DNA from 3 places in the Cytobacillus sp. BC1816 genome. Region 1 is predicted to be linked to each of the others. Evidence: riboswitches for the same ligand, from Rfam matches in the RefSeq annotation. Region 1 holds a riboswitch; each other region holds the start of a gene.
The links. Region 1 has a riboswitch for S-adenosylmethionine ahead of ACR42H_RS23350 (methionine ABC transporter ATP-binding protein). Riboswitches for the same ligand answer to the same signal wherever they lie in the genome.
Positions count from the first base shown of each region.

Region 2: linked by a shared signal. The riboswitch ahead of ACR42H_RS12775 (methionine biosynthesis PLP-dependent protein) and the one ahead of ACR42H_RS23350 (methionine ABC transporter ATP-binding protein) in region 1 are both predicted to bind S-adenosylmethionine.
Region 3: linked by a shared signal. The riboswitch ahead of ACR42H_RS10700 (O-methyltransferase) and the one ahead of ACR42H_RS23350 (methionine ABC transporter ATP-binding protein) in region 1 are both predicted to bind S-adenosylmethionine.

Region 1 is NZ_CP195611.1:4,593,370-4,597,598, forward strand. It holds gene ACR42H_RS23340 (MetQ/NlpA family ABC transporter substrate-binding protein) at 1-659, opposite strand, end outside; gene ACR42H_RS23345 (methionine ABC transporter permease) at 672-1,340, opposite strand; gene ACR42H_RS23350 (methionine ABC transporter ATP-binding protein) at 1,333-2,358, opposite strand; SAM riboswitch class I at 2,512-2,615, opposite strand; gene ACR42H_RS23355 (O-acetylhomoserine aminocarboxypropyltransferase/cysteine synthase family protein) at 2,756-4,072, opposite strand.
Region 2 is NZ_CP195611.1:2,485,206-2,489,434, forward strand. It holds gene sucA (2-oxoglutarate dehydrogenase E1 component) at 1-1,455, opposite strand, end outside; gene ACR42H_RS12765 (hypothetical protein) at 1,791-2,030, opposite strand; gene ACR42H_RS12770 (H-type small acid-soluble spore protein) at 2,195-2,374, shown strand; SAM riboswitch class I at 2,574-2,689, shown strand; gene ACR42H_RS12775 (methionine biosynthesis PLP-dependent protein) at 2,765-3,877, shown strand; gene metC (cystathionine beta-lyase) at 3,874-4,229, shown strand, end outside.
Region 3 is NZ_CP195611.1:2,064,886-2,069,114, reverse strand. It holds gene ACR42H_RS10710 (PLP-dependent aminotransferase family protein) at 1-790, shown strand, start outside; gene ACR42H_RS10705 (PH domain-containing protein) at 826-1,209, opposite strand; gene ACR42H_RS10700 (O-methyltransferase) at 1,235-1,813, opposite strand; SAM riboswitch class I at 1,920-2,026, opposite strand; gene ACR42H_RS10695 (hypothetical protein) at 2,101-4,229, opposite strand, start outside.

The DNA of each region.
Region 1 (4,229 bases):
AATCCGGCATCAATTGCATAATTGGAGTTGATCAGGACTGCATCCCCTTCTCCATTATTATAGATTTGAGGAAGAAGTGACGCTTCATATTCAGTATCAAACTTTAACTTTTTAGGATTGTCTTTAATATCATCCAGAGTTGCTTCGGTTTTTTCCACATCTTCATTTAAAGTAATAAGTCCCTCTGCTTCAAGCATGGAGAGAATACGGCCATGGTCTGCTACTGAGTTGCTCATGATGATTGATGCACCCTCAGGAAGTTCGTCAAGGCTCTTATATTTTTGAGAATATACTCCGATTGGCTCAATATGAATTCCGCCTGCATTTGTAAAATCATATCCATGTTCAGCTTTCTGTGACTCAAGGTAAGGAATATGCTGGAAATAGTTTGCATCCAGCTCTTTAGACTCAAGTGCTTGGTTTGGCAATACATAATCCTGGAATGGCACAACATCAAGTTCAAAGCCTTTTTCTTCAAGCAATGGCTTTGCCTCTTCAAGAATTTCAGCGTGAGGTACGTTGGAAGCCCCTACTGTAATTTTAGTGCTTTCTTTACTTTCTCCGCCTTCACCGGCATTGCCGTCTTCTTCTGAAGTCCCGCAAGCTGCGAGAACAAGTGCTACTGCAAGTGCAAGAGCAAGTGATAACCACTTTTTCATATAAATCTCTCCTTAACGTTTGTCTAATTTTGTTGTTATGATATCTCCAATAAACTGGATGATAAATACAATTACTAGAATAATGACAGTCGCCATAAGCGTCACATCACTGCGGCTCCTCTGGAATCCTTCCAGGTAAGCAAGGTTTCCAAGTCCGCCAGCACCGATGACACCGGCCATGGCTGTGTAGCCTACCAGCGCGATGGCTGTAACCGTAATTCCTGAAACAAGGGCGGGCATTGATTCCGGAAGCAGAACCTTCCAGATAATTGTGCTTGTTTTTGCACCCATAGACTTGGCCGCTTCAATTACACCTTTATCTATTTCCCTCAAGCCTATTTCCACCATACGGGCATAAAACGGGGCGGCACCAATAATTAATGCAGGCAGTGCTGCATCTTCCCCGATCATTGTCCCAAGAAGAAGCTTGGTAAATGGAATCAATAACACGATCAGAATGATAAACGGAATTGAGCGGAATATGTTGACGAAAGCTGAAATAATTTTATTAATTGCTGCGTTTTCCCAAATGTTGCCCTTGGAGGTCAGGAAGAGCAGCAGTCCCAGAATTGCACCTAAAATAAAAGTTGCGAGAACAGAAATAGCTGTCATATAAAGAGTTTCCATTGTAGCTTCCCACATGGAGTCCCACTTCACATTTGGAAACCATTCGTTAAGCATTGGAAATCACCTCCACGCCCACCTGCTGAGAATGAATAAATTCAATCGCTTTTGCAACTTCCTCTGCCTCTCCATCAACATGAATGAATAAAGTACCGTAGGAACCGTTCTGCGTCTGGGAAATCTTTCCCTGAAGTATATTTACGGTTACCTGGAAATTACGGATCAGGTTTGTAATCAATGGCTGTTCAGCTGATTCGCCCACAAACCCTAATTGCACTACTTTTCCTTTTGGATACAAATCGACCAGGTGATCAACCGTTTCCTTAGTTTCTTCAGGCTCTGTCACCTGCTGAACAAACCGCTTTGTTATCAAAGCTTTTGGATTCCTAAACACATCCAATACTGGCCCGATTTCAACAATTCGACCACCTTCCATGACTGCAACCCGATGGCAGATTTTACGGATAACGTGCATTTCATGAGTAATTAGGACAATCGTTAAGCCCAGACGCTCATTGATGTCAACAAGCAGCTCCAAAATGGAATCTGTAGTCTGCGGATCAAGTGCAGATGTCGCCTCATCACAAAGCAGTACTTTTGGATTATTGGCAAGGGCTCTGGCAATTCCAACCCTTTGTTTTTGACCGCCGCTGAGCTGGGAAGGATAGGCATCTTCTCTTCCTTCAAGGCCAACGAGTTTAATGAGTTCATCAACCCTTTTCAGCCTTTCCTGCCGGGAAATACCAGCGATTTCAAGCGGAAAAGCGATATTCTCCCTTACCGTTCTCGACCATAATAGATTGAAATGCTGGAAGATCATGCTTATTTCCTGACGCGCTTTTCTTAGTTTGCTTCCCTTTATCTTTGAAACCTCATTGCCTGCAACTGTCACACTGCCATGGGTAGGAAGCTCCAGCCCATTCAGCATGCGGATCAAGGTACTTTTACCTGCACCGCTATATCCGATAACTCCGAAGATTTCTCCTTCTTTTACTTCCAGGTTTACATCGTCAACTGCTTTTACCTGGCCTTTCTTTGAAGAGAAAATCTTCTGTACATCTTTTATATAAATCAACGTGAATTGTCACCTCTTTAATCGAAAGATACAGATTATAATTATTAGACTGCTTTTATTTCCCTATTTTTTACTCCTTATAGGCTTTCATGCGCTAAAAGCAAAAATGCCTTTCTGCACATGAGCAGAAAGGCATTAAAAATTAAGTCCTTTCTCTCATCTGTCAAAGCTATGCTTTGAGTGAATTGGCACCATTTCAATTAATTGACGGTTGCCGGGCTTCATAGGGCACTTCCCTCCACCTCTCTTGATAAGAGCGTAACGATTTATATTCAATTAATACTTTAAATAAATTTAGCAGTTTATTAATTACGTTTGCTATCGTATCACAGCTATCAAAAAGGTGTCAACGAAGAAATTTTAAACTTTCGGAAAAAAATGAATGGTAAATTTTCCTTTATGCCTTCGCAGCAAGTGATGTAATGCCTGCAGCTGCTTCTATCGCCTGTTCCAGATCTTCAATCAAATCTTCCGCATTCTCGATTCCGATAGAAATTCGAATTAGATCCTCCGGCACTCCCGCAGCTTTTAAACCTTCTTCATCCAGCTGCTGGTGAGTGGTACTTGCAGGGTGGATAATCAGGCTCTTAGCATCCCCGACATTTGCCACATGTGCCCAAAGCTGCAGGCTGTTTATTAGCTTGGCCCCAGCTTCTCTTCCGCCAGCAATTCCAAACACAGCCACAGCTCCAGCTCCTTTAGGCAAGTATTTATCCGCCAATTTTTTGTCCGGATGGCTTTCATGCCCAGGATAAAGCACCCAATTAACAGCTGGATGCGCCTCTAGATACTCCACTACTTTTTTCGTATTGGCAACATGCTCTTTCATACGTACATGCAAAGTCTCAAGCCCCAATGTAAATTGAAATGCACTTTGCGCACTCATAGCAGGACCTAAGTCTCTTAACAGCTGAACGCGCGCTTTGATAATATAGGCCGCCTCGCCAATTGCTTCACTATAGACAATATCATGGTAGCTCGGATCAGGTTCTGTAAAGCCCGGAAACTTATGGGAATTCCAGTCAAATTTTCCGCCATCTACTATAATTCCTCCCATTGTGGTTCCATTACCGAGCAGCCATTTAGTCGCAGAGTGTATAACAATGTCAGCACCATGTTCGATAGGCCTGCATAGATAAGGTGTAGCAAAGGTGTTATCGACAATTAGAGGCACACCATTCTCGTGTGCAATTGCTGCAACCTTTTCAATATCCAGGATTTTTAAGCTTGGGTTTCCAATCGTTTCGGCAAAAATGGCCTTTGTTTTATCTGTCATTGCGTTACGGAAATTTTCCGGATCTTTTGGATCTACCAGTTTCACTTTAATTCCATACTTGGGAAGTGTGACTGCAAACAAATTATAAGTACCGCCATATAAATTGGACGCAGCAATAATTTCATCCCCTGCTTCAGCTATGTTTAAAATGGCAAGCGTAATGGCAGACTGTCCGCTTGCAAGAGCCAGGGCCCCAACTCCTCCTTCAAGCAAGGCCACTCTTTCCTCAAATACACTTACAGTCGGATTATGTATCCTGCTATAAATATATCCTGGTTCTTTAAGAGCAAAGAGATCTGCAGCGTGATCTGTATTCTTGAACTGGTAAGCATTATTCTGGTAAATCGGTAACGCCCTTGCGCCAGTTACAGGGTCTGGCTTCAGTCCCCCATGTACTCCAATTGTTTCAAAACGGTAATTTTTTTGTTTATCAGTCATTGCTTTCTCTCCTCTATAAAAATTTTAGTATTTCTTATTGAAGAACTAAGAAAAGCGCAAGGCGCCCGCTTATCGGCGGCAAGCATAAGACGAACCGTCTGAAAGGCTGCTCTTTAACCTTTTGACGGATTAACTTAGACCTAAGAGCCGATGGCGC
Region 2 (4,229 bases), 2.1 Mb from region 1:
CTTGCGAATAATATTATACATAAGTGGATTAGTCGTCATAGGCTCGTCCATCTCGTTGTGCCCAAATCTGCGGTATCCGATTAAGTCGATAAGGATATCCTTTTGGAATTTTGCACGATATTCACACGCAATTCTTGCCGCTGCAACTACTGCTTCAGGTTCATCTGCATTAACATGCAGAATTGGCATTTCATAACCTTTGGCAAGATCACTTGCATATCTGGTAGAACGTGAATCATGTGATTCTGTTGTGAAGCCAATTGTATTATTGGCGATGATATGGATCGATCCGCCCGTATTATAGCCAGTCAGCTGTCCGAGGTTCAGTGTTTCTGCTACAATTCCCTGTCCTGGGAATGCTGCGTCTCCATGAATGATAATGGCTAAAGCAGCTTTTGGATCCACTTCAGGATATCCGGCCTTTGTTCTATTATCCTGTGAAGCTCTTGTGTAGCCCTCAACCAGTGAACCTACAAATTCAAGATGGCTCGGATTGTTAGCTAATGTCAGTCTGGCTATGGTCGTATTCTCATCTTTGATCTGTTTATCAAGGCCTAGGTGATATTTAACGTCGCCTGTCCATCCGTAATTGATTCCGATAGATCCTTCGGAAGGAACCAGTTCTTTATTTGGAGCATGCTGGAATTCCGCGAAGATCATTTCATACGGCTTTCCTAGCACATGAGCGAGAACATTTAACCTTCCGCGGTGGGCCATTCCGATGTTAATCGTTTTGGCACCATCAGAAACGGATTCAGAAACAATTTCATCCAGTAATGGAACCATTGTATCTAGACCCTCAATTGAGAATCTTTTCTGTCCAACGAATGTTTTATGAAGGAACTTTTCAAATTCCTCAACTTCAGTCAGTCTTCTTAAAACTTTCAGTTTTTCCGCCTTCTGCATTGACAGTTTGTGGCTGTTGGCCCCTATTTTACGGCGAAGCCAGTCTTTTTCGTTTTCATCAAATATATGCTGGAATTCAAACGCAATTGGTCCCATATAAGCGCTTTTCAGGAATTCAATTGCTTCGAGTCCGTTGCGTAAAGGATACGTGGCGTCTTTAGTAATCACACCGGCAGGAATCTCTTTTAAATCATTTTCAGATAAGCCATATTTGCTCAGTTCGAATAATGCACTTTCAGATTTATGGTTACCCAGCGGATAAATATCTGCAGCCAAGTGGCCATATGTGCGGATATTATCAGCAAGGCGAATTGCAGCAAGTGTTTTTTCAAGCTGTCCGGCATTCATTGGCTGATTTGCTGATGAAGCCATTTGCGGAGTTCCTTCACTCGCTAGAGGGGAACCATTTCTTTCAAAGTAGTCTTTCATTTCAGGATCGATAGAAGATGGATCCTCTAAGTATCTTTCATATAGTTCAATAACGTAGCCAAGGTTGGGGCCATGAAATCCTTGTTCAAAAGGTCCCTCACCATTCGATGGCTTTTTCATGGAAAATTACCTCCATAACTGTTTTTAAGTAAATAATTCAAATGCATTTTTCTCCCCTGAAAATACAATACCCGTCTATAAGATGCATTAACGTTTTATTTTTACGAATAATAATATTTTTCAGAGGATAAAACGTTTCCACAGTTATTCTAACACGGAAAATCTAGTTGTACAAAGATAAAAACATGAATATAGTGGAAAACTATTAAAAAAATTTTTTTAGTAATTACTTATTCTAATAAAATGTTTTGTTAAATGTTAAACAATTATAAATAAGAAATAACTGGGTGGTTTTTAGAAGAGGCAAAAATAAAAAGCCGAAATGCTGTTCGGCTTTAAAAAGTCTCAACTAAGTTAATATAGATTTGTTTCGCTGCATTCGAATTTTTTCTGTTTTCTTTTAGGGAAGATTCAATTGCTTCTCTCGTTTCCACAGGAAAATCAAAATGGCCGCAAGTTGTACATTTTTCGAACATGGAACCAGAAACATTTACTTCAATGCCATCCATGGTCTGGAATACTGCTGGTCCTTCGGATTCCGAAAACCGGTGGCGGCAGTGGCTATGTTCACGCATATTAGCTTCCCTCCAAGAAAAATTTCATTTGCCTTCATTATAAAACAAATATTCTGAACTTTGAAGTGATCCACTTCTAACATTTTATGCCAGGTTTTTTTCAAAAGAATAATTAGTGTATATTTAAGACACATTAAAATTATTCAAAATCAGGAGGTTTTTCCATGAATATTGGCAGAGCAAAAGAGATTGCCGAGTCTGCTGAAATGCACAGTGTTACTTTCAATGGCATCCAGATCATCATTCAGCATGTAGATGAACAGACTAAGACAGCACGTATTTACACAAAAGCAGATTCTGAAAAAGAAATGGATGTGCCGGTTAACGAATTGATTGAAGAATGAATACCCTTAAAAACTTCCCAGTATGTGATGGGAAGTTTTTTTGTTCATAATCTTCCTCATTCCCCATTGAAAACGGACACTTAGGTTAAAAGGACTGAAAACACCTTATCGGATATTTTTTATAACATAAAATATTCAAAAAAGTGTTGACGATTAACGGTTTACTGTAGTAAAGTTTAGAGAAAATTTAATATTTGATTTCTTATCCAGAGAGGTCGAGGGTAAGGCCCGATGACGCCTCAGCAACCAGCAATCATTTTTTTGATTGAAAAGGTGCTAATTCCTGCAAGTTTCTAAAAACTTGAAAGATAAGAAGAATGGCTGATCACATTAAAAAGTCTTCTTCTTATAGAAGGCTTTTTTTATTTTTACTAAGGAGTGGTTACAAGCATGTATAATATTGACACAAGATTAGCGCAAATCGGAAACAGGAGCGAGTCAGCAACAGGTGCTGTCAATCCGCCTGTATATTTTTCCACGGCATATCGCCATGAAGGTATTGGGCAGTCAACTGGATTTGACTATAGCAGAACAGGCAACCCCACCCGCCAGCTGCTTGAAAAGGCGATCGCCGATCTGGAAGAAGGCGACCAAGGCTATGCATGCAGTTCTGGAATGGCCGCAATTCTTACCATACTTTCTCTTTTTAAATCCGGAGATGAATGGATTGTATCCAAGGATTTATATGGCGGTACATATCGTCTGCTTGAACAGGGCTTCAAGAAGTGGGGACTTCAGTGCAAATATGTAAATACCAGCAATCCCGAAGATGTTGAAATTTTAATCACGGAAAAGACCAAGGCAATATTTCTGGAGACACCAACTAATCCGCTGATGGAACAGACTGACATTCAATTGATAGCAGACATTGCCCAAAAGCATAATATCCTCCTTATCGTTGATAACACGTTTTATACCCCTCTCCTTCAGCAGCCGTTAAAGCTTGGAGCTGATATTGTCATCCATAGTGCAACAAAGTATCTTGGCGGACATAATGATGTCCTTGCCGGATTAATTGCTGCAAAAGGCAAAGAGTTATGTGATGCACTGGCTATGAACCACAATGCCGCAGGTGCTGTCCTTAGCCCTTTTGATTCATGGCTGCTGATCAGAGGGATGAAGACACTCTCTCTCCGCATGGAACGGCATGGAGAAAATGCGAAGGTATTAGCAGAATTTTTATCGGGCCACGATGCAGTAACGGATGTCCTATATCCCGGCAAAGGAGGCATGATATCTTTCCGAATCAAGGATGAATCCTGGGTGAACCCATTTCTGCAGAGCCTCTCCCTTATCTCCTTTGCAGAAAGCCTTGGCGGAGTCGAGAGTTTCATAACTTATCCAGCAACCCAGACACATGCCGACATTCCTGAAGAAATCCGCATTGAAACCGGTGTCTGTAATAGGCTTCTGCGTTTCTCGGTTGGAATAGAAAGTGCAGAAGATTTGAAGGCGGATCTTGAACATGCTTTTGCAAGGGTTGTTAAGGAGGCAGTACGATGAGTTCGAATTACACATTCCAAACCAAATTACTTCACAATAATCAAAAATTCGACCCGGAAACAGGAGCTGTCAGTGTACCGATCCAGCATGCCTCCACTTTTCATCAAAAAGATATTGATGCGTTCGGAAAATATGATTACAGCCGCAGCCTGAATCCAACAAGGGAAGCACTTGAAGAAGTCATAGCGGAGCTTGAAGAAGGTATTAGAGGGTTTGCCTTTTCTTCTGGAATGGCTGCGATTTCTACAGCATTCCTCCTCTTATCACAGGGAGATCATGTTGTCATTACAGAAGACGTATATGGCGGAACCTATCGTATGACAACAGAAGTCCTGTCCCGTTTTGGAATTGA
Region 3 (4,229 bases), 2.5 Mb from region 1:
GGCAAGATCTGTTTTTGATCAATTACAGCTGCCTTGTTATCCGATTTCTGTGGATGTAGAAGGATGCTGTGTGCCTGATGCTGATGAGCCAATAAAATTATTGTATACGACACCAGCTCATCAATACCCTACCGGTACAATTATGTCTATTGCCAGAAGGATTGAGCTGTTAAATTGGGCAATTAAACAGGACGCTTATATTATCGAGGATGACTATGATTCTGAATTTCGCTACAAAGGTGCACCAATCCCAGCATTGTCCCATTTGGATTCAACCGGGCGGGTACTGTACTTTGGCACCTTTTCAAAAACATTGCTGCCATCACTTCGGATCAGCTATCTGATTATGCCAGCAGCACTGCAGCAGGACTTTGAAAAATTTAATGCTTACCAAAAGTCGAATGTTTCTAGAATTGATCAGCAAACTGCTTCAAAATTTATAGAAGAAGGACTTTATACATCTCATATAGCAAAAATGAGAACGTTATATCGAGCCAAGCGGAGCTGTTTGATAGAAAGCCTATCAAAACACTTAGGAGACCACTTTGACATAATTGGTGATACAGCGGGCTTGCATATCATCGTGACATTACCCGAAGGATTAAAAGAAGCAATGGCCATTGAACTGGCGAAGTCCTGCGGTGTGGAAATGGATGCCGTCTCACCTATGTATCAGCTTCAAAAGCCAAATCATCAAGTGATGATTGGATATGGTGCCCCCTCAATGGACGAGATTCAGAAAGGGGTCCAGTTAATCGCTAAAGCATGGAAAAGTCATCTGAGCAAATAAGTTAAGCCATATATTCCCACTATTTAAAAGAGCGCTTATCCTACGGGATAACGCTCTTTTGCCGAAGCAGCAAACATGCACATCTTTTCCTTAACCGCTGCCATAAAATCAAACATATTCATCCCCTGGATTTGCTGGAATTTATACAAGTCCTGGTTATAATACATATGAATATGCTTGCCGGTGATTCCCCTTTTTTCTTCAATGGAAGTTATATTGATATACGCAAATTCTTCAACTAATTCCTTGGTTGTCCCTGATGCAGGAATTCCATAAAACAGCAGTCTTTTGTTCGTTGCTGCAAAGAAGCCTGGATGAGGTGCTAAACAGAAATGAGCCACTAATGAACAGCTTAAACATTCAATAATGTTTTCATCTTCATGCAATACATGTTTAACCTGATTTATATCACTCTTCATGGAACGCCCCCCTCATATTTCACTATCAAACCGCAGTCTTCACTGCCAATATCAGTCCAGTAGACCAATCCAATTCTGTAATGTCAAGGTCAGGTCTGTCCTGCAGAGTTTTCAGAAGCTTAGTGGCTTTGATCCTAAATTCCTCAGGCAATTTCTGCTGCGGAAACACATCATGAATCACATAAAAACCGCCGATATTTAATTGATCCAGGGTTTTGTCCAGAAGCTCGAATTTCCCTGGCCACGTATCTGCAAAAATAAAATCGAAGCTTTCTGATAGGTTTCTAATAAAAGCTGCACCGTCCTCACAGCAAAATGTGATTCTGCTGTCATACCCGAGGTTTTTTTTCGCGATGGATTGCACTGTTGAATCTATGTCAACCGTCGTTAGCTTACTGCATTCATCCATCCCATCAATGATCCAGGAAGCAGACGCCCCCGTACCTGTGCCCAGCTCCAAAAAGCTTCCTCCTGGTTTTGAGGCAGCCAGCCCCTTTAGTAAAAACCCTGTTTTCCGATCACATGATTGCCCGAAACCCAGCAAATCAGAGTCCTGTAATATCCTCGAATATGCTTCCGGTACCTGTATAACGCCGTTTTCCATTTTGCCATTCCTCCTCTTTCTTCGTTATTATTTAAACCAAGCTCAAACTAAAAATACATCAAAAAAAGGCCTCTTTATAAGAGGCCTTTACTATCAAAAAAACGACCTCTTATCTCCCAGAGCTTCAACTCTGTTGGAATTAGCACCTTCCTGACATAATCAGGGGTTGCTGAGGCTTCGCAGGGCCAGTCCCTCCACCTCTCTGGATAAGAATTTGTATAAAATATATATTTTCAACCAAGTATTGCATATTTTTTGCAAGATGGCAATACTTTAATTCTTTTAATCTAATGAACTGCTTCCTCTCCCTGATAAATTCGAAACGCCGGAACAATCGTATCCGACACAATCTCTTTCCCTTTTTCCCGGATGAAATCCAATTTATAATACGCATCGAACCTCTGGCTGATCTCTGTTTTCACCAATTCAGGCGGAGTAACGACGATGAATTGGAACTTCAGCTTATCAGCTACAGCAAAAATCGGATCAAGCACATGTGCAGAAGCCGCTTGGCCGAACGGATTATCACAGACTAATGGAACCCAGCTTTGATCGGTTTCACTCTTAACCGAAAGAAGCATCATCATCATGACCATGCGGGCAGATAGCTTTTGGCCGCCGCTGCCATCGGATTTAGTCTTTGAACCCTGGTTGATCGTCTGCCAGGTTGAATAATGCTCACGCAGCGGTTTTCCGTACATGAAGGCATTATCAGTACGCATATTATATACCAGCAGCTCCGGGTAACGATTCCTGAGGGAGACAAATAAAATCTGCTCATCACTGATGAGCTGTTTGATTTCCTGATCCAGCTCCAGATTATTGTCATCAATCATCTCGAATCGTTTCGTAATTTTGTTAATGGCCGAAACAAAATGCTGTTTCAGTAAAGCTTCAATATCTTCCGCCTTTTTAGGCAGGATGTCTTCTTTGAGCTGGACGAGCGGGAAAGAACCCCGTTCATTCTTAAGCTTCATTTTTGCAATCATCGAGCGAATCGCTTCCGAAATACTCAGCACCTTCATGCTCGCACGACTGGCCCAGAAGTTTTGCGCTTTCTCCGCCCGTTCTTTATCGCGTTCCAACTGTTCTAAGCCGCTCTGTGAAAAGCGCTTCATGTTTTGAACCACACTTTGAATATGTGCATAATGCCTTGTATCCATATGATCAAGCGTAGTTAAGACTTCATTCTTAAAGCGGATTTCCCAATCCTTGCCTTCAATATTGAGCTTTAAATTGCGCAGGGATTGTTCAATTTTTGCGTGCTTCTCCTGGCCTTCATCCTGGATATCCTGATGTTTTTCACTCCAGGAAATGATGCTTTGCTTTCCTTGACTCTTTATTTTTTCAATATCTTCATCCGTAAAAGCTGCTGCTTCCTCTTTAAGGATTACGGATAGATGTAATTGATTGTTTTCAAACTCAGCAATGTTTTGCTCCGTCTCTTTTTTGCGCTCTTCCGTTTTCTTTATTTCTGCATTCGTCTGTTTGGTCTGGTCAGTAATCTCAACCGTCTTCATCTCCAGATCAAGTTCTTCCCATTCTTCTGGCTGTTTATCATGCTTGGCCACTTTTTTAACAGTCTTATCGCGCTGCGCCTTCGCATGCTTTAAAGTAGTATCAGAAACTGTTACAGCTGTTCCCTGCTCACGCTCTTCTTTCTCTGCTGCCTTTGATTCCTTTGCAGCTGTCTGAACCATCTTTTCCAAAATACTCATGGGTTCATCCGGTATAGGTGCATCCTTCCACTCTTCGTTAAGAGCATGAAGTTTTTTCTCCAGCTTCTTTTGCTGTTTTTGCTCCGATTCTCTTGTCGCCTGGATCGCCAGCAATTCACTGGCTTGTTCTTCTTTTGATTTTTGCAGCTGTTTAAGCTCCTCAATGCTTCCAATGATTTCTTCCAGCATATGTGATGATAATCGCGGAACCTCCTCAGAAGCTTCTGCTTTCCCAGCGGCTGGAAACACCGCACCATCTATAAAGAAGCTAATCTCCTTAATATTTTGCTCGGCTGATAGTTTCCATTCCAAGTACGTTTGGCTCCACTTTTCCTGCAGATCAACGATGATTTGATGCTCGTTTGCAAGCTCTTTCTGTACACTTTCGAAAGCTACCTTTTGTTTCTCTTTTTCCTGCTTTACCCGTTTATTTTCATGATGCAGCGACTTTTCACGATTAAAGTTTTCCAGGGACTCCACATCTTTAGATAGATTTTCAATCTTTTCCTTCGTCTTTTCAAGCTGATCTCTAAGTCCCAGCTGCCGTTCTTTTTCTTTTTCCTCCTGCACGATGATGGCCTGCAATTCCGTTTTCTTGGAAAGCAGGGCTTCTTTTTCCTGAAGCAGCGTTCTTTCGATATCACCCGCAAGGTCATTGGAAAGGAAACGGTCGATTTCTTTTAAAATACGACGGAGAG